Regions from separate parts of the Exiguobacterium artemiae 7-3 genome, predicted to be linked through region 1. Evidence: riboswitches for the same ligand, from Rfam matches in the RefSeq annotation. Region 1 holds a riboswitch; each other region holds the start of a gene.
The links. Region 1 has a riboswitch for thiamine pyrophosphate ahead of P402_RS0110500 (thiamine phosphate synthase). Riboswitches for the same ligand answer to the same signal wherever they lie in the genome.
Positions count from the first base shown of each region.

Region 2: it holds a riboswitch for thiamine pyrophosphate, as region 1 does, so the genes downstream of both, thiD (bifunctional hydroxymethylpyrimidine kinase/phosphomethylpyrimidine kinase) here and P402_RS0110500 (thiamine phosphate synthase) in region 1, are expected to answer to the same signal.
Region 3: it holds a riboswitch for thiamine pyrophosphate, as region 1 does, so the genes downstream of both, P402_RS0108430 (ECF transporter S component) here and P402_RS0110500 (thiamine phosphate synthase) in region 1, are expected to answer to the same signal.
Region 4: it holds a riboswitch for thiamine pyrophosphate, as region 1 does, so the genes downstream of both, tenA (thiaminase II) here and P402_RS0110500 (thiamine phosphate synthase) in region 1, are expected to answer to the same signal.

Region 1 is NZ_KK211190.1:1,814,232-1,821,560, forward strand. It holds gene P402_RS0110465 (exonuclease SbcCD subunit D) at 1-265, opposite strand, end outside; gene P402_RS16485 (hypothetical protein) at 413-619, opposite strand; gene P402_RS0110475 (hypothetical protein) at 705-1,094, opposite strand; gene P402_RS0110480 (ThiF family adenylyltransferase) at 1,222-2,232, opposite strand; gene P402_RS0110485 (thiazole synthase) at 2,229-2,996, opposite strand; gene thiS (sulfur carrier protein ThiS) at 2,998-3,201, opposite strand; gene P402_RS0110495 (NAD(P)/FAD-dependent oxidoreductase) at 3,186-4,190, opposite strand; gene P402_RS0110500 (thiamine phosphate synthase) at 4,187-4,783, opposite strand; TPP riboswitch at 4,875-4,977, opposite strand; gene nagZ (beta-N-acetylhexosaminidase) at 5,037-6,275, opposite strand; gene P402_RS0110510 (OsmC family protein) at 6,272-6,697, opposite strand; gene P402_RS0110515 (MFS transporter) at 6,902-7,329, shown strand, end outside.
Region 2 is NZ_KK211190.1:2,470,955-2,478,283, forward strand. It holds gene P402_RS0113825 (formate/nitrite transporter family protein) at 1-6, opposite strand, end outside; gene P402_RS0113830 (hypothetical protein) at 190-798, opposite strand; gene P402_RS0113835 (YitT family protein) at 937-1,806, shown strand; gene P402_RS0113840 (CHASE3 domain-containing protein) at 1,967-2,611, shown strand; gene P402_RS0113845 (ArsR/SmtB family transcription factor) at 2,646-3,035, opposite strand; gene P402_RS0113850 (hypothetical protein) at 3,202-3,645, opposite strand; gene thiE (thiamine phosphate synthase) at 3,660-4,298, opposite strand; gene thiM (hydroxyethylthiazole kinase) at 4,288-5,058, opposite strand; gene thiD (bifunctional hydroxymethylpyrimidine kinase/phosphomethylpyrimidine kinase) at 5,039-5,848, opposite strand; TPP riboswitch at 5,966-6,076, opposite strand; gene P402_RS0113870 (murein hydrolase activator EnvC family protein) at 6,137-7,329, opposite strand, start outside.
Region 3 is NZ_KK211190.1:1,474,348-1,481,676, forward strand. It holds gene P402_RS0108420 (hypothetical protein) at 1-59, shown strand, start outside; gene P402_RS0108425 (50S ribosomal protein L25/general stress protein Ctc) at 1,136-1,813, shown strand; TPP riboswitch at 1,905-2,003, shown strand; gene P402_RS0108430 (ECF transporter S component) at 2,109-2,684, shown strand; gene P402_RS16360 (ABC transporter ATP-binding protein) at 2,681-4,240, shown strand; gene P402_RS0108440 (energy-coupling factor transporter transmembrane component T family protein) at 4,206-4,931, shown strand; gene P402_RS0108445 (NAD(P)/FAD-dependent oxidoreductase) at 5,010-6,050, shown strand; gene P402_RS0108450 (hypothetical protein) at 6,225-7,329, shown strand, end outside.
Region 4 is NZ_KK211190.1:2,065,150-2,072,478, forward strand. It holds gene P402_RS0111765 (amino acid ABC transporter ATP-binding protein) at 1-219, opposite strand, end outside; gene P402_RS0111770 (amino acid ABC transporter permease) at 233-889, opposite strand; gene P402_RS0111775 (transporter substrate-binding domain-containing protein) at 950-1,726, opposite strand; gene P402_RS0111780 (BrxA/BrxB family bacilliredoxin) at 2,031-2,456, opposite strand; gene P402_RS0111785 (class I SAM-dependent methyltransferase) at 2,491-3,675, opposite strand; gene P402_RS0111790 (sporulation protein) at 3,794-4,567, shown strand; gene tenA (thiaminase II) at 4,638-5,333, opposite strand; TPP riboswitch at 5,408-5,513, opposite strand; gene P402_RS0111800 (DUF1002 domain-containing protein) at 5,704-6,585, shown strand; gene abc-f (ribosomal protection-like ABC-F family protein) at 6,841-7,329, shown strand, end outside.

The DNA of each region.
Region 1 (7,329 bases):
CCGCTGAATCATGGTTGCCGCTGATCGCGACGACCGGAATCTTCCGTTCGAGCACGATGTCGGCTAAGACGGTATCCAGCAGTTCGACGGCTTCCGTCGGCGGGACAGCCCGATCATATAAATCACCGGCAATGATGACCGCGTCCGGTTGTTCCCGGTCAAGCAATTGCAGAAATTCCTGGAGAACAGCTCGCTGATTGTCAAGCATCGATTCCCCGTGAACGATTTTCCCTAAATGCCAATCGGCAGTATGAATCCATTTCATATCTCATCACGCTCACTTTTTCTCTATAATATCCTTATTTTAGCATGACTTGATCGTTTCTGCCGATGCTCCTGCCGATTCCAAACCAAACAAAACCCATCAATCGAGCAGGGATTCCCCCCGTCAATCAATGGGTCTCGTGTTGATTCACGACTTAAATGCCAATCCATGATCTGTTAACGCCTGTTTCAACTTCGGTATCGACGAAGGACCGATTCCGTGCCACCTTAGCACTTCGTCTTCCCGGTACATCGATAAGCCGGTCAGGGACGTCACTCCATGCGCGTTCAATGCCCGTTGTACGGGTTTTGCGAGTGAAGAGAATACCTTGGATTTGGATTCATCTGATTGCATTGCCATCCCCTCCTGTTTTCCTAAACAAAAAACCGTCTCCCTTTTAACAAGGAGACGGTTCTTTACAACACGTTAGAGGTCATCCTCAGTGGGTCCGACGCTTTTGACGAAATCGCTTCACCGATGTGAAGATGGATACGGATCCTCCAATGATTGCTCCGACGACAATCCCAGTCGTAAATTTTCCACCGGGATTTTTGGCGGAACCTGGTTCAGTAGCTGTTATATGCTCTTCCTGTTTCTGCTCGAATAACTGTTGGAGAGGGGAGGATGTAGGCTCGACTTCGACAATCCGGTCAACTTCCTGTTGACGGTCTTCCCGGCGTTCGACGCTGCAAGGTGACAGATAAAACGGATTCAGATTCGTCCGATACCGGTCTGGATTCCAATTCGCCTGCTGAACGGCTTCAGCTGCGTGGTCTGTCCGCTTCGTCTGATCCAATGACTGGATCGATTGATCGAATTCTTGTTTCATCGTAATCACTCCTCTTCACATTCAATCTTAACTAAAAAGCTCCGACTTACGTCTGAAGTCTTATTTACCTCTTTTTTAAACATCTAAAACATGTATCGAAAAAAAATGTTTACTTTCCTGTGAACGCTTACTGGAAATATGTCGTATATGTTCGTTTTGCCTGCTCCGGATCCGCTTCGCCGTGAATTAAGATCCGCCCGTCGGCAAAGGCGACAATCCGGTTCTGCGCCGTTTCAAACATCAGTAAATACGGGTTCCGTTGACTTTTGATCCCGCGTGCCAGCATCTCGTTTTCAAGCCGGACCAAGTCCCGTTCCCCTTCTCCCCGGACTTGAACGGTGTCCCGACCGCACAACGTGACGAACTGGAGTGGCGTTCCGTTAAGATACGGATAGACGGCAGCGTCGCCGCATGAAGGACAGGCTGATCGTTTTAAGGACGTGACATCAATCTGACTCTGCTGATTCGTCCAAAGATCAAACGACAACAACGTCCGTCGTAGTGCAGCTTTTGCACCCGTCAACAGTTTCAATGTTTCCGTCACTTGATGCGAGGCTACCAGTTGGACAGCCGGACTGATGATGCCCCGGGTATCGCACGTCTCCTGTTGCTTCGGCAGGTGATTCAGCAAACAATGCAGACAAGGCGTCTCCTTCGGTAAAACGGTGTATGTCATGCCGTAACTCGCGACACAGGCTCCGTAAATCCAAGGAATCTCCCGTTTCGCTGCGACATCATTGATCAGCATCCGGATCGCGAAATTGTCTGTCGCATCCATGATCAGGTCTGCCTGCGCAACGAGTCGATCAATGTTCGTTGCCGTCACGTCTTCCACAATCGCTTCAATCGTCACGGTCGAATTGATGTCGCGAAGCCGTTGCTTGGCTGCGACCGCTTTCGGCAGCCGTTCCCGGGCATCCCGTTCCGTGTACAATTGTTGCCGTTGGAGATTGCTCCACTCGACGTAATCACGGTCGATCAGGGTCAAATGTCCGACACCGGCCCGGACGAGCTGTTCCGCACTGGCTGTCCCGAGCGCACCGAGACCGATGATGACGACGCGGCGCTCAGCCAATTGCTCTTGTCCGCCTTGTCCGATCGGACGAAAGCGGATTTGGCGGCTGTAGCGATCCGTCATGGGCGGCTGATTCCAGTCGTCGGACTGCTTGCCGTCGCATACCGTTTTTTCTCAATCCGTCCCGCTTCGAAACCGAGGCGCCCGGCTTCGACCGCCAGTTTCATCGCCTGTGCCATCTTGACCGGATCGTTGGCATGGGCGACCGCAGAATTCAGCAAGACACCATCGGCACCCAGTTCCATCGCGTAAGCCGCGTCAGCCGGTGAGCCAATCCCTGCGTCCACGATGACCGGGACCGTCATCTGCTCGATGATGAAACTGAGCGCAAGCGGATTTAAGATCCCCTGCCCCGAACCGATCGGTGACGCTGCCGGCATGATCGCGTGACAGCCCAGTTCCTCGAGCCGACGCGCGAGCAGTAAATCATCCGATGTATACGGCAAGACGATGAAACCGTCCTTGATCAATTCCTCTGCCGCCCGCAAGGTTTCGATCGGATCCGGTAATAACGTCTTGTCGCAACCGATCACCTCGACCTTGACCATGTCGCACATGCCGGATGCCCGGGCAAGACGGGCCAGCCGGACGGCTTCTTCCGCCGTTTTTGCGCCCGCCGTGTTCGGCAACAGATCATAGCGACTTAAGTCGAGTGCTGCGAGTGGATTCGTCTGTTCTTTCGCAAAGACGTCAAAACGCCGGACGGAAAACGTTAAAATGTTCGTTTCCGATGCTTCGACCGCTTGTTGTTGCGTCTCAGCGTCCGGATATTTTCCCGTTCCGAGTAATAATCGTGATGTAAATGTTTTTCCGCCAATTTCTAACATGTTATCCGCCTCCTACAAAATGAACGATTTCAACGACATCACCGGGTTGGACGTTCGTGAACGTATACCGGGACCGGTCGATGATTTGATGATTTTGTTCGATGATGACGACCTCTTCATCGATGTTCAACTGCTGAATCAAGTCGTGTAGCGTCTTCGTTTGTTCCGCCAGTGGATAGGCTTTCCCATTCAATCGGATTTGCATGTATTCTCCTCCTCGTGTCGTCTGCAACAAAACGCCTCCAGCGTAACTTCCGGTTTTCGGTTCATGACACAATCGGCGAGGACTTGCGCTGTCACCGGAGCGAGCAGGATACCGTGCCGGTGATGTCCCGTCGCGACCGACAAACCGGCAACCCCTTTGACCCGTCCAAGATACGGTAACCCGTCACGGGTCTGCGGCCGGACGCCGGACCAGATCTCAACCAGTGCCGCATCACGGATTGGCGGATATACGTCGATTGCTGCCGTCAACAGATCCGAGACGCTACCCGCGTTGACCGTCGTCGATTCCTCGCCAACGTGTTCCGTAGCGCCGATGATGATCCGTCCGTCTGCTTTCGGGACGAGATACACCGTCTCATGAAACAAGGTCTGTTCGAGTTGACCGGTTGCGAGGCGGACAGACAGGCACTCGCCTTTGACCGGGAGCGTGTCAATCGAAATCCCGATCGTTTGCAACAACGGTTCCGACCCTCGTCCACCGGCAATGACGACCTGTCGACCAAATTGCCGTCCCCGGCTTGTTTCAACCCCGGTTACCGTCTCGTTGTCCCGCAAAAGACGCAAGACAGTCACCTGTTCTTCAATCACCCCGCCCCGCTGTTCAATCGCTTGCCGTAACGCGCGGACGAGCAACGGAGGATCGACTTGACCGACCCGTTCAAATTGGACGGTTTTATTCTTCTGTCGCAACTGAAATGGCAGTTCGAGATAGCCGCTCGTCAACCCGGTCTCGTCGAACAATTGACGGACAAGCTGCGGATAAAGCGCACGGCTCACTGCCGCTAACGCATGTAACGGTTCCGACAGTTCTTCGTCCGTCGCGAGCATTCCCGCTGCCGCCCGTGTCGCCCCCTGTCCGACTGTTGACTGTTCAAGCAAATGGACGCTTTGTCCACGCTGAAGGAGCTCATAACCGAGTGTCAAACCGATGATACCGGCGCCGACAATCAATACATCCGGTTGCTTCATCGTCCAATCACCGCCCGGAACCGTCCGGCTGCTTCAACCGGAGACGTTTGACCAAGAATGCCCGACAAGACGGCGCCACCTGAGCAGCCTGTCGCCATGACATCCTGTAGATTGTCCGGTTTAATTCCGCCGATTGCGATAACCGGAATCGATGTCCAGTCGACAACCTGTTTTAAGGCATCAAGTCCTCTTGGCGGTACACCGGGTTTCGATCCCGTCTCAAAAATATGGCCGTATAGGACGTAATCAGCACCCCCCTGTTCTGCCGCCAGTGCTTCCGTCAATGAATGGACCGATTGACCAATCACCAGTTCCGGGAAACGGCTCCGGACACGGTCGATCGGAATGCTGCGTGTTGTCAGCTGAACTCCGGTGCCGGTGACGACTGCCACGTCCAGCCGGTCATGGACAATTAATTGCTCAATTTTTACGCCTCGTCGCACGAGTGTTTCGATGCACGCGACCAGTTCCTTCGCCGACCATGACGGTTCCCGCAGATGAATCCGGTCGACGGTTGCAGCGAGTTCCGGCAACAAGCGTTCGAGCACGTCCGGACGTTGCTTGCCGGTTGTCAACAGATGTAACTGCGTCATTATTTCCCCCTTTCCACACGAAAAAGGACCACCCCATGAACTGATGGAGTGGTCCTACAAAAAAGGGCGACAGTCGTCGCATCCTCGGATGATTGATCGGAATCCACTTCCCTCCGCTAGTACGAACTAGATCAGGTTCAAAGGGTCCGGATACTTCCGTCTCAGTCTGCTGCGAGACTCCCCTAGTGTAGATATTAATTTGTGTGGTACGTCTGTAGTTTATCACGGATAGTCACGTGTATTCCACCCTTGATCAGCGTCGCATGTCTGATTCGACCGCTTTGACCTGCTTGATCAGCTGTTCATACTTGTCGACGCGTTTCGTTTGCGACAAGTCATACGTTTGTTTTAAGCGTAAGACCCGCCCGACTTTCTGATCGAGATCTGCTGCCGACAATTTTCCTTGTTTGATCCGCGCCATGATTCCCTTATGAACGGACGCGTATCCGCCGGGCGATGAGAACATCGCCATATCAGCACCATTTTCGAGGGCAAGACTTGCTGCCTGGGCAAGTCCGTACCGTTCCGTGATTGCTCCCATCACGAGATCATCCGTGATGATGACACCATCAAACTTCAGTTCATCCCGTAACAGACCGGTCATGACGGGTTTCGACAACGAGGACGGACGGTTTTGATCGAGTGCCGGGAACAGGATGTGCGCAACCATGACCATCTCGGCCCCGTTTTGAATCGCCCGTTTGAACGGTACCAGTTCCGTCTGTTCAAGTTCCGCTTTCGAAGCATCGACCCGTGGCAGACCAACATGCGAATCGATGGTCGTATCCCCGTGACCCGGGAAGTGTTTGACGACCGGGACAACATCTTCCGCCTTCATCCCCTGCATCAACGGAATACCAAGCCGGGCGACCTGTTCCGCATCTGCACTGAGTGCCCGGTCACCGATAATCGGGTTCGCCGGGTTACTGTTGACGTCAAGAACCGGGGCGAAATTCATGTTGAAGCCGTAAAAACGGGAAATCGAACCGAGCGTCTGCCCGACTTCCGTCATCAATCCGGGATCATTTTTATGACCAAATGACAGGCTCGGCGATAACTTGAGTTTGGCATCCGGCACCCGGCTGACACGTCCGCCTTCTTCATCAAAACCAAGAAACGCTTTTTCGTCCGCCGTTTGCGCTTCGCTAATCGCTGTCGTAAAGGTTTTCAGCTGATCGGTTGATGTGATATTGCCACCGAGCAACAGGACACCACCAAGCGTATGATCCTGCAATAATTGACGGTCCGTTTGTGTCAGGGCTGTTCCCGTTACGCCGATGTACAGCAACTGATCGACTTTTTCCGCCGTCGACATCTTCGAGATCGTCTCTTTCAGTTGTTTGTCCGCCCGTTCAGCGGCAGAAGGCCGGTCCGGTTGCGGCGGTTTTGTTTTCTTCGCCGGCTTCGGTTGCGGTTCGACAGGCTGTGTCGGCTCATCGGCGCAACCGGCGAGCAGGACGCTTGTTAACAGGACAGGGACAATCCGTTTCAAATCGGTTCCTCGTTCCGGACACCATTAATGGAATAGTAGACTTCAATCTCAGCGTTCAAGGACTGGGAGACCGAGCAGTATTTATCTTTGGACAACGAAATCGCCCGGCGGACTTTATCGTCCGGTAAATCGCCTTCGAGCCGGTAATGAATCGAAATCGTCGTGAAGCGGCGCGGATGGTCATCTGCCCGTTCCCCTTCGATATCCATTTCAAATGATGTCAATGTCAAACGCATCTTCTCTAAAATCGAGACGATATCGATGCCGGTACAGCCGGCGACGGCGTGAAGCAGGAGTTCCGTCGGCCGGGGTGCCTGATTGTCCCCGCCGTTTTCCGGTGCGGCATCCATTGCCAAGTGATGTCCTGATTCGGTTTCCCCGCTAAAACCCATCTTCTGATTCCAAGTGACTGTTGCTTGCATCAAGATCACGTCCTTTTCTGATTTAAGTGATGTTTCCTACTCTGTTAGTATACCCGAATGCATGGCAAGTGAAATTGACTGTCTATTCAAAATAATTCTTCTTTTCCTGTGACAGGTAAATCCGGTTTCCGCCCTTCTTAAATCATGCTATTCTGAAACACGATAGTTTTTTTGCGCATAGGCGCCAGAAGTGGGGAATTGTTTATGTCATCATCATCGACTCGTTTGAGTCAAGCCGACTGGCTGTTAATCGCGACGTTATCCATGTTGACCTTTGTCCTTGGAACAAGCGAATTCGTCATCGTCGGTATTTTATCCGAAATCGCGGACGGTCTGAACATCACGATTGCAAAAGCCGGAACGCTCGTCTCCGCCTTCGCGATTGCCTTTGCGATCGGAACACCGATTACGATGTCCTTGACTGGACACCTTGAGCGACGGAAGTTAATGCTCAGTCTGATTTTCGTCTGGATCATCCTGAATATCTGTAGCGGGATTGCACCGAACTATGAACTGTTACTCGTGTCACGAATCGTGACGGCTGTTCTGACGGGTGTCCTGATTTCACTGGCAATGGTCGTCGCAAGCGACAGTGTGCCGATCGCGAAACGCGGCGTCGCTGTCTCCTTCAT
Region 2 (7,329 bases), 660 kb from region 1:
ATTCATTGTAGAAACCCCGCTTTCTTTTGTTCAACAATTCACAATGTCTGTTCATTTATTATCATACTTCCATCTTATAAGATGTTCAAGTCATGAATAGACACTATTTAGCGTTTTATTAAAAGAACAGGATGTAAACGATACCAATGTGTCAAGTTTGTGAAAAGTGCTTTTTCTTGGTGTATACAACTACTTTTCAGGAAGGATTTGCAACGATTCTTGGAACTTTTCAAAAAATACTGTCCGCCTGGAATCTACAAGTACATAGTCTTCGACAACGACGCGATTAAACCGATTTGCGGAAGAACTGGCACGTTCGATATCCCGTGGTGTATAGTCTTCAATCCGTTGTCTGTCCATATCAAACGTGACTTCAGAAAACGAATCCCTGTAATGAATTTGAAGTTCGGATAAGTCGGATACACTCAAAAAAAGTGCTAGTGTCTGATGCATGATCAACTTGGATAAACGGCTTTCCAAAAAAGCGGCGTTGCCGTATTGGATTGCCTTTCCATTACTACCCGTCCAATCCGCCTGCCCTTTTTCAGTAGGTTCGTATGTCATCTTCACCGTCGTACCATCCACTGATACACCAGTCAATGCCTCGGAAAACGGCAACTGTTTGACTAACTCTTCAATCGCAGCCGTATTGGCAACCGATGTCCCGACATGACGTGCAATCACATGACCATCTTTAAAACTCTCTTCTTCCGGCGGTTGCTGTTGGTTCCAGACGACCCACGAACCTGCCGACAGACCGATTCCAATACACAAAATGAACAGTATGATTTTTTTCAAAAAACGCTCTCCTTTCTCAAAACCAGGTGATCTTATTGTTCTTTTTTCAAATCGGGGGTTGAATTAATCCTCATATCAGCGTACTCTTGCAGGCAGATACTTTATGGAGGAGGAGCATGAGATTACTCATCAATCACAATGAAAACTAAACAGCCCGCAAAGAAAAAACGTACAGAGAAAATCGGTTTCCTCTTAATTGGAACATTGCTGTACTCGTTGTACATCAGTCTTCTCTTATCGCCGAATGATATCGGATCCGGCGGAATCATGGGAATCACACTTATCGCACAAGAATTATTCCACACACCAATCGGTTTGACACAACTGGTCTTGAACATTCCACTTTTTTTACTTGGATTTCGTTTTTTAAGAAAACGCTTTATGTTTTTATCCGGTCTCATCGTCTTGGCTTCATCGTTTTTAATTGACTGGATTCCGACCCAAATCGTTCCTGAATCTTTAAATGATCCACTCGTCGCTTCCATTTTTGCCGGACTTGTCTCTGGTTTGGCGATGGCTTTGATCTTCTTTGGCGGTGCCTCGACTGGCGGTCTCGATATCCTTGGAAAATTCTTTTATGCCCGCTTCCACAACTGGCCGCTTCCACGTATTTTTTTAATGCAGGATTTAGTCATCTATGTACTCGTCTGGTTCGTATTTGATTTGAAACATGTCATGTATGCGTTGATCATGAGTTTCGTTCGGGCGAAAGCACTTCAGACCGTGTATAGTTTTTATTCCGCTTCTAAACAATGTATCATCATTTGTGAAAAAGCCGATGAAATCAATGAAGTAATCACAAAAGAATTAGGACGCGGTGTAACGATTCTCGATGCGCGCGGCGGTTATTCGAAGCGGACGAAAAAGATGGTCTATGTCGTCGTACAGAATAATGAAATTCTTAAACTCCAAGAAATTGTTTCCTCCGTCGAATCCAACGCTTTTGTCACGTTTTCTGAGATTCATACGGTCTTCGGGAACTACAAAGAACACTCCTATTCTTTTTAACTGTCTAAAACGTTGTTACCGCTGCACTCGTTGTAGCGGTTTTTTGTGTATAATACGCAAAATCAAAGAAAATGTTCCACATTTTTTGAAGAATCCTTCACTTTTTGGGAAATAGTGGTTAAGCTAATGACATTACGTTTTGTAAAAAAGGATGGATTGTATGAATCAACTATGGCGGCACCGTATCACCCTCATCCTGATCGTCAGTCTGTTTGCCTCGATTCCACTTCTGTATGCTTTAAGTGGGTATCGAACGATTTCCAAATTGACTGAAGAGATGCATAGACAAGATATTCCAATGATTAAACAAGTAGATCAACTGATCGAACATAATCGTGACCGGGCGAATGCTGTTCGCGGCCTGTTGTTATATGAAGATGACCGTTACATTGAACAATATTACTTTTCTACTTCTAAAGTTCATGATTTACGGCGTTTATTAAATTCCTCCAATCAGACACCTGGTGCGGTTAAAGATTTACTGTTGCGTAATAATGCCTGGGAGGAAGAGATTCAAGAAGTTTTTACCGTCTATGAAACAGATCATCCGCAACGGGCTAAAAAATTAGCTAAACAAACGACCCAAACCACCCAAACGATTCTTGAAGACTTGTCACAAATTAAAGAAAAATTATATCGTGATCTTGAACAAAAACTAGAATTGGCCACTGAAATGACGGCAGAATATAAACGAATGTGCTTCAGCCTATCTATTTTAGCTTTTTTGTTGATTGCAACGACCATCATCTTATTTCACCGGTCTAAACCGCTTTCCGAAAACAAAACAAACACGTATCGCCCGTAAGGACGTTACGTGTTTGTTTTGTTGTTCAGTAAACTCAAGAGGACGCCTTACCTTCGTTTACATGTTCCATTGCTAGATGAACGAGCGACGATACGTGATGATCGTCCAGCGAATAATAGACGACCTTACCTTCTTTTCTATATTTCACCAGTCCTTGTTTCAACAAGGTACGGAGATGGTGAGAAGCTGTTGCAATCGAACAATCCACCGAAGCCGAGACATCACAGACACAAAGCTCCTCTTCCACCGTCAAGGCGTAAGCAATTCGTAAACGCGTGGCATCTGACAGGACTTTGAACAACTTTCCAATGTCTGTCGTCGGAATCGTATCGACGATTTCTTCAATTTCTTCTGCACGTACTTGATCAATGGCAATCGTTTCACAACGTGGTGCATCCACCGTCATCACCTCTTTCCCTTTCATTCCACCATCGTTTCAAATGAATTGCAAGGAAATCACTTCAGGACTCAGGTGACTGACTGATCTGAACTTTTTAACTGAAAAGCAACAGTTCAAAAAAGTCTGTTTCCCGTCGTCCAGACCGGGAAGCAGACTTTTTCATTAGACGATTCCTATTTGAAGCACATTTTCATTTATCACGGTTTCGTCTTGAGATTGCGTAAAAGAACCAGCCACCTAAAAAGTTTCCGATATCCCATACGATACGGTTTGAATCGACGGCACGCACACCGATATCAATAATGCCCGTACTTTTCAAGCGCTCTTTATAGCGCTTCCGTAAAAAATGGGGTAGCGGAAGAAACAGCATCATCCGGTAAAAAATATCTAGATGTGTGTGCCCCCAGATTTCAGTTGCGATTGAGCTCGTTTGAATGAGCAAGGAACGTTTATACTGTTGTCGGTATTTATTCTTTAATAACACAGCTAGTTGATACGAATAACGATTCGGGAAAGGAAATAGCACTGCACCTAAATGATATTTCCCGCGATTATCGACTCGAATGATTTGTGGTTCGATTTTATACCGAATCCAACGTCCTCGAAATCGAACAGACTGCCATTTCACGACCATCACCTCTAAGTGAACTATACCCTGTCGGAGACGCTCTGACGCACTTGTTTCACGGTCTGCTTAAACTTTTTCGTCGTTCGTTGAATGTCTTCACTTGCAAATAAAGCTGAAACCACAGCATATCCGTCCACTAGTGAACTAAGTGTTGAAATGTTCGTTTCGGTAATCCCACCGATTCCAACCAACGGGATGTGAACGGCTTTACGAATCTCTTCTAACGTCGCTCGCGCCATGAATGTTGCATCTTGTTTCGTCGCTGTCGGAAAGAGTGAACCGACCCCTAAATAATCTGCGCCTTCCCGTTCTGCCGCAACAGCTTGTTCCACTGTTGAAACGGAAACACCAATCGTCGCTTCCGGTAACAAACGACGCGCTTCAGTTAAAGGAATATCATCTTGACCGATATGCAAACCGGCATCGACCAATAAAGCGATATCAATCCGATCATTAATAATGAGCGGAATGTCGTAACGTGCGGTAATATCTTTCAACGCAATGGCTGATTCCAGAAAAGCCTTGCCCGAACTATCTTTTTCCCGTAATTGAACAATCGTTGCGCCTCCTTTAATCGATGCTTCGACGGCGTCCGCCAAGGAAAGATGCGGATGCAAACGTCGATCAGTCACTGCGTAAATTAAATATTCACTGTCCATTTGTCTGCACCTCCGGCAAATTTTCTTCCGTCATCAAGCTCACTGCATCGAACAACCCGGTCCGAAAACTCCCGATACCAGGATAATCCTCAGCCGACTCCCCTGCTTTCCCCATAGCATATGTCCCAAATACTGCAGCCTCAAAACGATCGTATCCGGCTCCTAAAAACGTCGCAATCAAAGAAGCGGTCATACATCCTGTTCCCGTCACTTGACCAAGACGTTTCGTACCAACATCCAGATAATGTTGACGATCTCCATCCGTCACAAAATCAATCGGTCCTGTTACGACGATGACTTGTTTCGTTTGGGATGCAAAATCATGGATACTTTGAAAATCCAGGGATTCTCCTTCAGCAGCGTCGACTCCTTTCGTTCGAGCGGTCTGTCCAAGTAATGTCTTGATTTCAGATGCATTTCCTTTGATGACCGTAAAGGTGATTTCCTCCATCAATTGCTTCATAAAATCCGTTCTTAATGCCGTCGCTCCTGCGCCAACCGGATCCAGAATGACCGGTTTACCCAATCGATTAGCCGTTTTCCCTGCTAAAATTTGGGCTTGGCGCATGTCTGGATTAATCGTCCCAGTATTAATCACGATAGCATCTGCATGCCCGACCATCTCTTCCACTTCCAACAGGTCATCTGCCATAACAGGAGATCCGCCAAGGGCAAGTGTCATATTGGCACAGTCATTGATCGTTACGGTATTCGTTAAATGATGAATCAACGGTTTTTTATCATGGATGCGTCGTAGCATGTGTATCCCTCCAAAGTTCATGAAAATGATGTGTCGGACCAATACCGTGTCCGAGCGCAAAACCGTGACGAATGGCTTCCGTCACATAACGTTTTGCATGACTGATGCTGTCTTCCAGTGAATGACCGAGGGCAAGATGAGCTGCGATAGCAGCAGATAGCGTACAGCCTGTTCCATGGGTATGACGGGTCTCTATCCGCTCTTGTTCAAAGACGACATATCGTCCGTCCGCATATAAAAGATCGGTGGCGTCGTGTCCCTCCAAATGTCCGCCCTTGAGCAAAATAGCTCTTGCTCGTTTTTCAGCCAGTTTTACCGTCGCTTGTTTCATATCATCAAGGGAGTGAACCGTTTGGCCAATCATCCGCTCGATTTCAGGAATATTAGGGGTTACAAGCGTCGAAAGCGGTAAAAGCTGTTCGAGCAATGCATGTTCTGCATTCGGTTGTAACAAGCCGTGACCACCTTTCGCGACCATGACGGGGTCGAGAACAACCGGAAGCTGATGTTTTTCCAGTTGTCTTGCAATCACTTGGATCGTGTCTTGATTGGAAACCATTCCGATCTTAATCGCATCGACACGGATATCTGAAAAGATGGATGTCAACTGTGCTTCCACGAGCTCTGGGGATACATCTTCGACCGCTTGAACACCTAACGTATTTTGTGCCGTAATCGCCGTGATGACACTCATTCCGTATACACCGAGTGCTGAAAACGTCTTTAAATCTGCCTGAATTCCCGCTCCGCCTCCAGAGTCGGATCCAGCAATCGTCAATACATGTTTCATTCCACTTCCTCACTTTCCTGTGAGCAAATAAGGAGAAAACGGACAACAAAAAGCGCCGTCCGCTGTAAAAAAGCAGACGACGCCATGAACAATCAGTTCTACTGATTGAAGTACTCATGTCTTCGATCTCAACTTTCCTACGCTGGTATTATCCAGTTCAGGTGACAGGGTCGAAAACAGAATGGTTTTCCTCTCAGCCGGACTCCTCCAGCTCCCCTAGTTGCTCGTAATTTAAATTCTTTTTCACTGTATCACAGCACTATCAAAAAAACGAGCCGAAGCTCGTTTTTAAAGATATCCAAGTGGATTGACCGTGTTGGCTGGTCCTGTCGCACTATATTGGTATCCACCGATATGCAGTTCAAAGTGTAGGTGCGGTCCTGTCGAATTTCCGGTACTGCCGAGAGTACCAAGTGTTTGACCTTGAGTTACCGTTTGACCTGCAGAAACTGATAACGAATTCATATGACCGTACACTGTTGTGTACACCTGACCGTCAAGGAAATGCGAAATCATGACGTGATTTCCATAAGGTCCGCCGCTCCCGGCCGTAATGACTGTTCCGGAAGCCGCTGCTCGAATCGGTGATCCGACGGGTCCACTGAAGTCGACACCATTATGGAAAGTATATCCGTTTGCCCCACTCGCCGGTCCAAACCCTTGTGAAACACCACCTGAAGCTGGACGAATGAACTTCGCTGATCCTGTCGGCACACTGCTGACAGGAGTCGGAAGAACCGTTGCTTCGCTTGATTCACGCGTTGATTTTGCCGCCTCTTTTGCCGCACGCTCAGCCGCTGCTTTTTCGGCAGCCGCTTTTTCTGCCGCTGCTTTCGCTGCAGCTTTTGCTGCCGCAATCGCTCTTTCTTGAGCCTCTAAAGTCGCTTGTAATTCTTTTGCATTCAACAGTTTCGTCGTGAACTTTGTTTTCCCTTTACGTAATTTTTTCAGGGTTGCACTCCGTTCTTTCATCTGTTGTTTTAACTGTTTCTTTTGGACAAGCAATGATTCTTTTTCTTGAACACGCTCTTCTTTTTTAGCAATAAGATTTTTTTTCATTTCTGCTAGCTTTTCTTGTGTTTCCAAATAAGCAGAAATCATTTTATCGTCTTGCTCGGCAATTTTTTTCCCGGCCATGACACGGCTAAATAAATCACCCAAGTTTTTTGAACCAAAAATGACTTCTTCCCATTTTATAGAATTCCCATCATTTTCTTGAAGGACACGTAAGCGGTCTCCGAGCAACTCTTCTTGCCGGGTAAGCATGATTTCATAACGGGCGATTTCCGCTTCAAGATCTTTGATTTGAAGATTTAATTGTTCAATTTGTTTGTTTTTTTCCGAAATCCGAAAAATATTTTCGTTGATGGCCGCATCAATTTTATTGATTTCGCGTTGTTCCACTGATATTTTAGCTTCTTGTTTTTTGATGGCTTTTTCCAACCGGCGCTGCTCTGTCGCGTTTTGAGATTTCTTTTCTT
Region 3 (7,329 bases), 340 kb from region 1:
CCATCAACCGGATGAAAGATGACAATAGACAAGCAGTGTACAATTCAATCAGCAGATAAGCATTACAATCTTCGAAATAAAGTATGTGTTTCTTTTCGTCGAAGACCTGACGCCGGTGGGTATCAGGTCTTTTTGAGTTCATTCATATCTTCAAATTATGTTCATCGTCCCCATCTTCATATGACTATATTTTCAGAACATGGAAAATCCTTTACGATTAAACTTTTCATAGCAATCGTAGTGGACGCGGAAGCAATTTGTAAAATGAATCACCTCACTTTCACTGAGGTGATTCAGCAACATCGACCGTGTAGAAGCTGTCGTCGCGTTGATCGCTTTCATGGTTAAAATAAGTATTTGATGTGTAAGTAAAATAGTCTCATTATGATGGAAATTGTTAAAAATATCCTTTTTTACTTGAAGAAATAAAAGTCAGTTAGATGTCATCTTATTAGCGTATTTAACAGAAATTCGTTTACTCAACGTCCGACGGGAATAGCTAAATAGTAGAAAATTCATGCAACTGATGATATTTTTAAGGATATGATAACAAATTGAACATGTTTATATCAGTGGGACTACACGGGAAGCCAAATTGCATATCCAGTTTGAATTCATGCCATTACACCAACCCTGGAATTGATACGTAGTTCGTACTGAAGCTGATGTCTTACAATCACTCCGTTCCAGTGAAGTCTCACCTATATGAAAGTGAATATCTCGTTCTGAATCACTGGCTTCAAATCTACACGATGCGGCAAATCGAGGGTCTTACTCTTATTATTGCCCGGCAAAATCAACGAATCACTAAAAAATGAAGGACCTTCAATCCGTTGTCCCTCAACGGGTTGGAAGGTCTTTCGACAATTAAATGTATCGAAAAAGGTTTTAACTTTTAAAAATCGGGGGTATATCTATATTAGCGCCGTACAACACGGTCGCTTTTCAATTATTGTTTCTCAATATCAGCGTAATGACCTGGGAGAGAAATGCTACTTACTCACTTCGTTTTTCATTTCTGAATGAAATCCAGTTGAACTAGCATTTAGCGCATGAATTTCTGTTGGAACTTATTGTTCCACTCCTACATTCATTACCTTTTGAGGGCTATACCAAATTCAAGGGGGAAATGAACATGTCAGTAACATTAAAAGTAGAAGAACGCGAAGTACGCCCACGCTCACTTAGAAAGCAATTACGTCATGAAGGAAAAGCTCTTGGTGTCGTGTATGGCTACAAAGTGGAAAGCACACCGATTTCATTCGATGAAAAAGAATTGGTCAAGGTTGTCCGTGATCATGGCGAAAACGTCTTGGTTGCTCTTCAAATCGGCGGTAAAAAGGTCAACACGTTGATCAACAAGCTTGATATGGATATCTTTACACCAACGATTAAACACGTTGAATTCATCGCTGTTAAAATGGATGAAGAAACAGAAGTCGAAACGGATATCGTCCTCGTCGGCGAAGCAGCCGGTGCGAAACTTGGCGGATTCCTTTCACAAACACTCTTTAAAGTAACAGTTGCCGCAACACCAGATAAATTACCGGAACGGATCGAAGTTGATGTAACGGATCTTGCAATCGGAGATTCAATTACAGTAGCTGATCTTCCGGAAGAAAAAGATTTCCGTGTCGTCACAGAAGGTGACATCCAAGTTGCAGCAGTCGTTGAATCGACACTTGAAGCTGAACTTGAAGAAATCGAAGAAGCAGAAGCTGAGGCACAAGCAGCTGATGCGGATACAGCGACAGACGATTCAGAACAAACTTCTGAAGAGCAAGCTGAAGAAAACAAAGAAGATAAAGAGTAATCTTTTCTCCCCTCCCCTCGTGGGAGGTTTTTTTATGCATATTGACAAGTCACGGCGACAGCCGTACAGTGAAGAAGGTACACATCATTGACACATCCACTAGGGGAGCCAGTTGGCTGAGACGATTCACTTCGGACCCTTTGAACCTGATCTAGTTCATACTAGCGTAGGAAAGTGGAGCGGAATCCTCGTGCTCTTTTTCTGCATCTTGCAGGTTACACGACCGCTCTCTTTTCATAGAGGGCGGTCTTTTTTGTGGTTTCTTTGTGGATGTGCATTTAAAGGAGTAGTGATTATGAACAGTTGGAAAATGAAAGAAATCATCGTCATGATGATGCTCGCCGTCGCGTGTGGTGTCCTCTACTTAGGGTGGTCGACGTTATGGTTACCGATCTCGGCCATCTTCGGACCGGTCGGATCAAACTGGATGTTCGGCATCTGGGTCATTGCCAGTCCCCTAGTCGCCTACATCATTCAAAAACCAGGCGCGGCATTGATTGCAGAAGTCGTCGCTGCTGCCGTCGAATTGTTTACAGGGAGTCACTTCGGCTTATCGGCACTGTTGATTGGATTTGCACAGGGAATCGGGGCCGAGATTGCCTTTGCCGTGTTCGGATACCGGACGTTTAATACGTTCACCTTGATGTTGTCCGGTGTCTTTGCCGCCGTCGGAAGTATGGTCTACAGCCTCATCGTAAATGGATTTGCCTATTATACGACGACGACACTGCTGTTGACGTTTTCTCTGCAACTCATCAGCGGAGCATTGCTCGGCGGATTGCTCGCAAAAATAATCGTCGACGCGCTCGTTAAAACCGGGACACTGAACGGTTATGCGGTCGGACGGCAACGAAAGCAGCGTGCCGCATGATGCAGTGCGAGCACCTGTCCGTCCGTTATCCGGATCAGGATTCCGCGGTCTTACACGACTTGTCGATCACGATCCAAAAAGGAGAAACGACCTTGCTCGTCGGTCCGAGCGGCAGCGGCAAGACGACCTTTTTACACGTTCTTGCCGGTCTGTTGCCGGACACGATTGAAGCAGATGTCACCGGTCACTGGTTGACCGAGGGAACGGTCGGGATTTTGTTCCAACAACCGGACGATCAGTTTTGTATGCAGACGGTCGGCGCGGAAATCGCCTTTAGTCTCGAGAATCGGCAGATTGCCCGCAGTGAGATGGAGGAACGCATCCAGTTGCTGTTGGCGCGGGTCGGACTTGATCTTGCCTTGACGACACCGATTGCCGAACTGTCCGGCGGGATGAAACAACGGCTTGCTCTAGCCTGTGTGTTGGCACTTGAACCAGACATCCTGTTACTCGACGAACCGACGGCACAACTCGACCTGAGTGGTCAACGGACGATGATGCATCTGATTGAAGAATTGCATCACGATCCCGACTTGACGCTCGTTCTGATCGAACATCAGCTCGATCAGTGCGTGACGTTTGCCGACCGGGTAATCGTCTTTGAAGGTGGTCGCTTATTGCTTGATGGCACACCGTATGACGTGTTTCATCAACAGCGGGATGTGATGACGGCGCTTGGAATTGCGATGCCGCTCCTCTACCCCTACGGACTTGAGACTTTACCGGAGCTGTCCGGACAAGCCTGTCATCTGAAGAAACGCCCGGTTGAACGTCGAGCGGTTGGAACGGAGCGGACATTTGAGCTGACGCGGGTCCGTGTCAAACGGGGGGAACGGACGATTCTTAACGATTTTTCATGGACGACCTTTTCCGGTCAATGGATCATGCTCGTCGGACGCAACGGGGCTGGAAAAAGCACGGTCCTTGAGACACTGGCAAAATTACTTCCATCTAAAGGCGATATCCGCTTGTTTGACACCCCGCTTCGGAAATGGTCGGACCGGACGTATTACCAACAAGTCGGCTTTGTTTTTCAGCAACCGGACTTCCAGTTTCTTAAACAGACAGTCGCCGACGAACTTGCCATCAGCTGTGCTACCTTTGATCCGGAACGGGTCCAGACGGCTTTGCGTCACTATCGACTGACCGATGTCGCGGATCAGTCTCCCCTCGCGCTCAGTCTCGGACAAAAAAGACGGTTGAGTGTCGCGACGATGTTACTGGAACGAAAAGCTGTCCTATTGCTCGACGAACCGACCTTTGGACAAGACGCTGAGACGACGGCACACATCATCGACGTGCTGCATCAAGCCCGGGAGGCAGGAACGACCGTGATCATGGTGACGCACGACATGGAGCTGGTCCACCGTTACGCCGACCGTGTTGTCGTCATCGGCGAGGCGTGTGTCCAGTTTGACGGGACGCCGCTGGAGCTGTTTCAGGAAGAAGCACTTTTGGAACAAAACCAACTGTTCCGTCCGGTATCGTTTCTGTATCAACAACTCGAGGAGGTGAAACACCGTGCAGGAAAACGACACACTGCTCGCGCGTATTAATCCGGCGGTCAAGCTCGGAACGCTTCTCTATGTGATGATGTTGCTGATTACGACGTCGAGTCTGCACGTGACGCTTGCCTTATCAGTACTTGCTGCCGTAGGGGTCTGCAGTTCCGGTTGGCGTTTGCCGGTGCTCCTTCTGCGTTTGGTTCCCTATGGTCTCTTGTTTTTATTGACGTTTTGGATGATGGCGGCGTTTGGCAAAGGCAGCACCGAACTTTGGACGTTCGGCTGGTTTCGGATTACGGAAGAAAGTCTTGATCATGCCTGGTTGATTGCGACCCGGATGCTCGCTTTTGTCTTCCTGAGCTTAACGTTCGTCGCGACGACGGACGCGACACGGTTCGTCATGAGTCTGATTCATCAATGTCATCTGCCGGTTCGCCTGGCCTACGGTTTTTTAGCCGGTCTTCGCTTTATTCCGATCTTTCGGCAAGCGATCCGGACCATTCGTCAAGCCCGGCGTGTCCGCCAGCAACGGTCGATTTGGCCCTGGCAAACGTTTTTTGACATCAGTCTGCCGCTCTTTACGACGAGCATCATCCGGTCGGAACAGATTGCGATTGCGATGGAAGCCCGTCAATTTCGGATCGACCGGACCTATTATGTCGAACCGGTCGTGACGCGATGGGATATTGTCTTTCTGTTGCTGACTACCACACTCGCGACGTCACTTCGTTTGTTCATCTGAAGGTAAACGATTACAGCACCCCCTATAAGGGAATAAACGTTTCAGATGCAGCGAATTTTAAAAAAGTGGGTGAACGTCGTGAAGCGAATTGTCTTAGTCGGCGCAGGACATGCGCATTTAGAATGTATCAAACAGGGGATTCATCCGGATGTTGACTGGATGGTCATCAGTCCATCCCGTTATCAGTATTATTCCGGGATGTTTTCCGGACTGGCGGACGGGACCTATAGACTCGACGAGACACGGATCGATGTCAAAGCGTTATGTGAACGGCATGGTAAGGGGTGGGTGGAGGGCCGGGTCAGTCGAATTGACGCGACAACTAAGCAAATCATCTGTCAGTCCGGGCAGGTCGTACCGTATGATATCGTGTCATTTAATATCGGTTCGAACGATTGGGAAGCAAGCACGCCAATCCGCGTCACGATCAAACCGAACTATCGGGTGGAAGACGCGTTCCGGACATTCCGAAATGCCGTCTCCCCTGTCATCATCGGCAGTGGTGCGGCAGCCGTCGAGATGGCGGCGTCATTTCAATCAAACGGTACCCCGGTCACATTGGTTCATGAAGAACCGTTGCTCAGCGGTCATCCGGCTGGCCCGGAACTGGCCGCGCGACTCGATCGGTTGGGCGTCAACCGAATCGTGGACCGGTTCGAAAAGCTGGACGGTAAAACGGCGCGCTTGCGGTCCGGGCGTTCGCTCGAGACGGATGCTGTTCTGTTTTTAGGAGGCGCAACGGCGCATGAGTTGTTTCAGGTATCCGGTCTGTATTGTGATGACCGCGGTTTTTTACTGGTGCACGAGACGTTGCAATCACTTGAAGATCCGTCCATTTTTGCCGTCGGCGACTGTTCGACACTGCTTGCCTATCCGGAAACGCCAAAAAACGGTGTGACGGCGGTGCGCCAGGCGCCGCTGTTGGTTCAGAATTTGATCCGGTTCGTGAACGAAGAACCGTTACGGACATTTCGACCGCAACGGTATTATTTGACGCTTCTTGCGCTTGGTCATCACCAAGCTACCTTGCTGTACGGACGATTTTACCAAACGAACCGGCTCAGTTGGTATTTTAAGCAATGGATTGACCGGCGGTTTGTGAAGAAATATATGGTCTGAATCAACAGGCAGAAAGATGAATCGTTCATCTGTTCTGCCTGTTTTCGTTGAGCGAGTATATTTTTTAAAAAAAGGAAGATGACCTTGTGAATATGGTAATATAATGGATAATTCATTAGAGGAGGAATCATCATCAAAAATAGATTACGGATTCTCGCTCTCCTTTCGAGCATTGTGTTAACCGGTTGCGGACAAGAACGCTTGCTGAATCTTCAGCCTGTCCCTTCCTACTGGTCCGCGCATTCTTTTGCTTCCAACGAATACTCGGATCAGGAAGTCCCCGTTCAACAAAAGAATCAATTCTTGCAGACCTGTCTGCAGAAAAAAACGGTGTCCCTTCCAAAATCGTACCGGACGCTGCAGTCATTCGGGATATTTTTCACGTTAAATGATCTGGAAATAGCGCCGTTTCCGACCGAAATCGTGTATTTGGCACAAGGCGATCAGATGTACCTAGCATGCCGCTCGCCGAAGACACAGGAGTTGCGTGTCCATCCGGTGAAAGCATCGGAGCATCCATGGGTTCGTTTGACGGAGAATCCCGATCAAATCGCGCTTCAAGCACCCGTTTCCGTCCCGCTGACAGAAGAACAACAGGACCAGCATGTCTCCGTCAATCAGGCAATGAGCGCTGACAATGAATTTGCTAAGGATCTGAAGCCATTCCATATGTTTCAACTGCCGATGGCGGGACAACTGTTGTTCGTCATGACAGAGTCCGGTCAAGAGCACATCATTCGAAACATTCCGCTGTCGTCCCTTCACCAGCAGGGCGAGTTTTATCTCGTGAGCCGCCGTCAGATTGACGGATCGACGTCCCGCTCCTTAACCTTTTCGCGTGATGGTTGGGACATGGCGGATCGACAAATCATGACAGCCGACAAATTCACCCGGATTAAAACGAAGCAGCATTCTTTACCGAAAACGTTACCGGTCAATCAAACCGTACCCTTCGTAACCCTTCAAGGCATAAAAAAAGAACGGGTAGCAGAAGAGAAGATACTGTCCATTCGTTATCAGCCGGTTTACCGTCCAGTGAAGGAATATCAAATCGAAGATGAACCGACGCGCGGAGTGACTGCTTACTTCCATCCCACAATGAGAGCGTTTGAAAAAGCGAAATTAAGTGAGATGGTCATCCTGCCGAATAAGCTGTCCCGGGCGATTACCGAAGAGTTAAAGGCTGTGACGTTGGAAGAACCACAAGGAACGCGTAGCCCTTTTTCGTATATGACGTTGCTTGAATACGGTAACACCCAAACGTTTAACGTGTATCTGA
Region 4 (7,329 bases), 250 kb from region 1:
CGCGATGTTTGCTTTGGGTTTCGTCAGTTCAAATCCATCTACGTTGATTGTTCCGCTTGTCGGTTGTTCTAGTAAATTGATACACCGTAAAAACGTTGATTTTCCGGAACCGGACGGACCGATGACGGCAACCACTTCTCCCCGCCCGACAGTCGTCGTAATACCTTTTAATACTTCCAATTTTCCGAACTGCTTATATAGATCAGTAACTTGAATCATAGGTTCCATCTGATTACCCACTCTTTCTCATAGCTTTTTCGACTTGTTGACCAATCAAGGACAATCCCATGACAAGTACGAAATAAACGAATCCTGCAAACAATAACGGTTCAAAATACAAGGCCTTTTCTCCACCGACGACTTGCGCCCGGCGCATGACGTCGAGCACGCTGACCGTCGAAACGAGTGCCGACTCTTTCGTCAACGTGATCATTTCGTTCATAAGTGCCGGCAGGATGTTTTTAAAGGCTTGCGGCAAGATGATTGAACGCAGTTGTTTCATGTACGGAATTCCGAGTGCATCGGCCGCTTCCCATTGTCCGCGGTCGACGGCTTGAATCCCGGCCCGGATGATCTCCGAGATGTACGCGCCCGAATTTAAGGAGAAGGCGATGACGGCCGATTGATAACCGGTCGTGACGTATCCCGTCAATTGCGGTAAACCAAAGTGAATGATCGCCAGCTGTAAAATGAGCGGTGTTCCGCGGAACACGGCCGTATAGGCATGACCGATGAACCGAACGAATCCGTTTTTCGTGATTTTCAGGGCGGCGACCACGATTCCGATCAGCATCCCGGCAATTGCCGCGACGACCACAACTTGGAACAGAACCGGAATCCCTTGCAGGATGTATGGGATTGAATCTTGAATCTTTGTAAAGTCTATCATAACCAATCTCCTAACGTCGCACAAAAGGGATGAGGTTACCCCCACCCCTATGCACTACTCTTATTTTGCTTCTTTTTGGAACCATTCTTCTGCGAGTTTGTCGATGTCTCCGTTGTCGATCATCTTTTTCAACTCTTTGTTGAAATCGTCACGCATCTTGTCCCCTTTTTTGAAGGCGACAGCAGAGCCGGTTGGTCCATCTTCTTTAATTTCATACGTTTTTAACGCCTTGTCTTGATTCATGTATTTGACGGCGACGGCATCCTCAATGATCAATGCGTCAATCCGGCCCGTATTTAATTCTTGAATAATTTCCGGAATCTTGTTTAACGAAACCGCTTCACTGTCCTTGTACCGGTCTTTTGCTAATGCTTCCTGGATTGATCCAAGCTGGACACCGAGTTTCTTGCCTTTTAATTCGTCATCCGAAGCGATCGCTTTATCTTTTGTCATGACAAGATTTTTAGATTGGAAATAAATATCCGTGAAATCAGCATTCTTTTTCCGTTCGTCAGTCGGCGTCATGCCTGCCATGACGAAATCGACACGACCTGCACTGAGTGCTCCGAGCAGACTACCAAATTCCATGTCCTCGATTTTTAGATCGTATCCGAGATTTTTTGTCACTTCTTTCGCGATGGCGACATCAAATCCGACGATATCATCACCCTTTGCTGTATCGATATACTCAAACGGGAAGTAATCCGCTGACGTTCCCATCGTCAATACTTTATCGTTCTTTTTCGTCGTGTCGCCTGTTGATTCCTCCGAGGCACCACATGCTGCCATCGTGACTGCGAGAATTCCTGCCATTGCCGTTGCTACTAGTTTCTTCATCAATAAATTCCCCTTCCAACGCTCAATTGTCAGAACTTTAACAATAGTATGACTTATGTTTTTTTCTAATTCAATACTAAAAAGTTCGACCTGATTTATTGCTTTTAGAATATACGAATATTTATTCATTGTAAAGCATAATAATATACAAATAGTGCATAAAACATGAATTTATTCATACCAGATGCGTAATCCGTTCTTTTGTTAACGTTTACATTTATTTTGATTCCAATCTTTCGTCTGATAACTAGACGGCTTCACAAAAAAACCTGTTCCGGACGTCCGGAACAGGTTTTTGATTTACTTAGGCGTAGATTTCAATTAACGACTCTAACTTCTCGACGACTTCTTCTGCTGTAAACGATTCGATGTCAAACCGTTCGACCATCGACAGGATGTTTCCATCTTGCATCAATGCGAATGATGGCGATGATGGCGGATATCCTTCGAAGTATTCACGCGCCCGGTCTGTTGCTTCCCGGTCTTGCCCTGCAAATACCGTCACGAAATGATCCGGTTTTACACCTTCCATCCGGTTGATGTAAGCGGCAGCCGGACGAGCAATCCCACCGGCACATCCACAAACCGAGTTGACGAGGACAAGCGTCAAACCGTCACGCTTCATCGCTTCATCGACGCTCTCGACCGTCGTTAATTCTTCAAAGCCAGCAGCTGCTGCTTCTTTACGTGCCGTTTGAACGACATCTTCAAAATACATTTGGAAATCCATTGTATTTGTTTCCCCCTTTAAATCGTTGTCTTCTTTATTGTACGAGTTTCGGTGAAATCTGTCCAAGTCTGCCGCTCAATTCACGTTCTAAATACGGTTTAGCGTGTAACAGGTCTCGGAAAGCGATATACCGGTCAATTTTTTCTTCCGTTGGTTGCTTCGGATTTTTATAAGCCCGAATCAAGATATTTTTCGGCGTGTTTTCTAAATCAATGAATTCAAGTAATTGCGTTTCGTACCCGACAAGTGTCAACAACTCTGCCCGGATGGAATCTGTTGCGAGCGAAGCAAACTTTTCTTGAATCAATCCGTGTTGCAGCATGACGTCAAGCGGTGAACAGTCCAGTTGACGGTTTAACTCCTTCTGACAACACGGGACACTGAGAATGACCGATGCATTCCAGTCGACTGCCCGGGCAAGCGCGACATCCGTCGCAACGTCACAAGCATGTAGCGTCACCATTAAATCAACTTCCGTATCCTGGTCGTAATCATGGACATCACCGACACGGAACGATAAATCATCATACCCTAAATCAGCAGCGATGGCTGTACAGTCTTCGATGACTTCTTTTTTGAGATCAAGACCGGTGACGTTTAAATCAAATCCCTTGACGATTTTCAAGTAATGATAGAGAGCAAACGTCAGATACGACTTCCCGCATCCAAAATCTAAAATCCGTAGCGTCCGTCCTTTCGGCAATGCTACGATACTGTCTTCGACGAATTCAAGAAAACGATTGATTTGTTTAAACTTATCGTATTTTTGACGCTTGACCTGTCCTTCTTCCGTCATGACACCAAGACGAATCAAAAACGGTACCGGCACGCCGTCTTCTAACAAATGGCTTTTCTTTCGATTGTGAGACAGTTCGGCCTTTACCGGTTCCTTGCCTGTCGTCTTCAGTGAAACTTTCATTTTCTTCGAGAGTTGGAACTGGACTTCTTCCGTTTCAAAACGGAATAAAAATTGACGAAATTCGTTAAAATAGTCGTCCATTCGCAAAATAAATTCTTCTATACTTAAATTCTCATGCTTAATGATCCGCTCATGTTGAAACTCTAACTGGATTGCATACGTATCTCTAAGTAGAATCGGTTTTAACTTGATTCGACGCAGATCGTTTGATTTTTGGCGCGGACCGCTAATCGTCGCGTGTATGAGTGAAGTTGCCTGCAGTTTTTCAGTGAGCAGGTCTTTTAATTGGTCTAGTTCCACGTATCGTCCCGTCCTTTTTTTGTTTGGTCTTTCGAAACTGTAGCAAATTCACCCGCGTTCGACAAGCAAGCAAGCTTTATTTTTAGTCGTCATACTTAATTTAAAGGAGGAACACAACATGTTCAAAAAAATTCTTTCACAAATCGGCATCGGTGCCGCAACGGTCGATACACGACTCGAACAAGATCACTGTGAACCCGGTGGAACGATTCAAGGGGTCGTTCATATTAAGGGCGGTAACGTCGATCAGGAAATCGCCCGGATTTATCTCGCCTTCAATACCCAGTACAAACAAGAAGTCGGGGACAGTACGGCATTCACGACGTTCACACTGGACCGGTTTGCATTAAATGAAGCCCCGTTTACGATCGAAGCAGGCGTCGAACGAGAAATACCGTTTACGCTTCAAGTCCCTTTTAATACACCACTTTCCGTCAGCCAATCGAAGTCGTGGATCGAGACGGGTCTTGATATCGCGCAGGCGGTTGACCCTTCTGACCACGATGCTGTCGTCGTCAAAGCCAATGACTACCAATCGGTCATCCTTGAAGCGATGGAAGATCTCGGATTCCGCCTCAAGAAAGCCGATACAGAAAAATTACCGGGTCGCTTCCGGAAAGATTTGCCGATCGCGCAGGAACTTGAGTATTCCGCCCGCGGTACCCATTATGCTCACAAGCTGGACGAAATCGAAGTCATCCTGTTGCAAGACCGGTCCGGCATCGTCATCGTCGTCCAAATCGACCGCCGTGCCCACAGTCTCGGTTCGCTGTTCAGTGAGATGGCCGGTACGGACGAGACGATGACAAAACTTTCGTTATCGAACCAGGACTTAACTAACCCGTCACTTGTAAAGCAACGTCTTGCCGATTTGATTGAACACCACAGTTGATTAATGTCTTCTATAGAACAAACACCGGATCCGCTTTCTGTCGGATCCGGTGTTTTTATTTCAGTCTTTTTTACTTGAATGATGTCATTTCCATCGTCTGTTTATACTGCTGTTCGAACGTCTCTTCCGTCCAGCCCATCTGCCAAAACATCAATTCGTAATAACAGCTTTTGACAAAATGTTGTTTCATCCGTTCCCGTTCTTCGGCACTTGCCCGCTCCGCCAAATCATTCAGACGATCGATTTGTTCAAAGACGACCCGCTCGAACCACTCGGAACTGTATGTCGAAATCCATTGCTGATAAATCGGTGAAGCCGGTGAAGCCGCCTGTAACTGTTGTCCAATCTCATAGTAAAGCCAGTAACACGGTAAAATCGCAGCGATGGTCTCCCCGAGCGTCCCTTCACTTGCATGGTGCATATGCGAAATATAAGCGTATGCTGTCGGTGCTGGTTCAAACTCTGCCAGTGTCTTGTCCGAAATCCCAAGCGGTTCAAAAAACGATTGATGCAGACTGAGTTCTGCAGCATAGGTCGACGTCGCATGTTCCGCGAGTTCGGCAATCGTCGCGAAGTCCTGTGCCTTCGACGCGGCCCGCGCCTGAATTTTCGCGAAATGTTTTAAGTAATAGGCATCCTGTAGGACGTAATGGCGAAATTTTGCTTCCGGTAGTGTTCCATCCGCAATCCCTGTCACGAATGGATGGGTAAAGCTGCTGTCCCAATACCGTCTTGCCGCTTGCCGGATTTCTTCACTGAATGTCATGTTTTTTCCCCCTTTTGTAATCAAAAAAACGCCACACCCGATGTCAGGCATGACGTGAAAAGACCATAAAAAGAGGATCGTCCACGCCACTTCCCTCCGTAAGTCCAAACTTAATCAGGTTCAAAGGGTCCGAACGTCTTCGTCGTCTCAGTCAGCCTACTGACTCCCCTAGTGGTCGCTATTTGATTTATTTTGAGTTTATCATGATTTGATGTGGAATTGACCCATTCTCGTCATTTCACTCCATTTTTTTGTACAATGGAACATGACGGAAGGTGGATGACGGCTCGTCCTTGAGACCGATTCTCTTCTGTCGCCGGTCGATTAGACTAAATTTAGTACCTGATACTTAACTTATGGAGGAACTTTTATGAATAAAACCATGACATGGACCGCTTCGGCATTACTTGCTACGACGTTATTACTGCCAACGGCCGCATCTGCCGAGCAGGTCGTCGACAAAACGATTATCACACTGGGCGAATCGCTCGGAGCGAATGATAAAACATGGGTCTTGTCCCGTCTGAACGCACCGGAAGGCATCACCCCGATCATCGCGACATCTGCGGATGAAGAAAAATATCTCGGGAAAAACATTCCCCAGTCCCAACGCGGCGGCGGGATGTATTCGTCCGCCAAGATCGAGTTGGCTGAAAAAGGCGACGGTCTGTCCGTTGCAACGGAAAACATCACCTGGGTCACAAAGGACATGTACCTCAATGCGCTTGTCACGGCCGGTGTGACCGATGCGGACATCACGATTACGTCTCCTTACAAGGTAACCGGAACATCTGCCTTGACCGGAATCATGAAAGCCTACGACCAAACGTCGGCTGAGACCGGCATTAAACTGACGGATGAACGAAAAGATTTGGCCCAGCAAGAATTGTCGGTCACGTCAGATGTCGGGAAAACAGTCGGGACGGACAAGGTCGCCGACTTGATGAACGAAATCAAAGCGGAAATCGCCAAACAGAAACCGGAAACGAAAGTCGAGATTGAGAACGTCATCGTCCAAGTCATTCAAAATAACAATATCAATCTGTCCGACGCCCAAATGGACCGTTTGACCGGTTTGTTTAACCAAATGGAACAAGCCGACCTCAACTGGGGACAGATTGAGAGTGGACTGAAGGATGCCGGGCAAAACATTCAGGCCTTTGCAACATCAGAAGAAACAAAAGGATTTTTTGCAAAGCTGTTTGACGGCTTAAGTGCCTTCTTCAACTCGATCGCCGGCTTATTTAAATAATCTGTTCTTTCTTTCCTTCCAGGTGACATGGTAAAATAAAGATATCGAATGAGAAAAGGTGGTGGGAAGAAATGGGTTTTGCTGCGTGTAAGCATTGGTTGATGGAACAACTTTATCTGTTGCGCGCAATTTTTCATGGAATGGCGTTCTAAGGGGTCAGTCTGCCCTTTTTTGAAGAACTCCATACTCGAAAAATAAAGCAAAGCGCATCTTCCACGAGTCGAGGAGAGTGCTGTTTGCACTCTCCTTTTTTTGATGCGTCAGAGAGGAAATTTTAATATGATGATCTGCGACATCCAACACCTGACAAAACAATTCGGAGGCGATGACATCTTAACCGATGTGTCCCTCTTCATCCAACCACATGATCGGATCGGTTTAATCGGACGCAATGGTAGCGGAAAAACGACCCTCCTGCGTTTGATTGCACGACTAGATTCACCCGACGCCGGAACCATCTATCAAAAAAGTGGACTATCGATCGGTTACTTGGAACAGTTACCGGTATACAATTCCGACATGACCGGACTGGATGTCCTGTGGACCGCGTTTGCCCCGTTGCTCGACTTACGACAATCACTACACGATCTCGAACAAGCTATGGCAACGAACACGGATCAAATTGAATCGTTGCTTGAGCAGTACACGAAGGTGACGGAAACATTCGAGCGGCAAGGCGGTTATCTGCTTGAATCCAAGGTCGACCGGATGATCAACGGTTTACGGCTACATCCTCTACTCGAC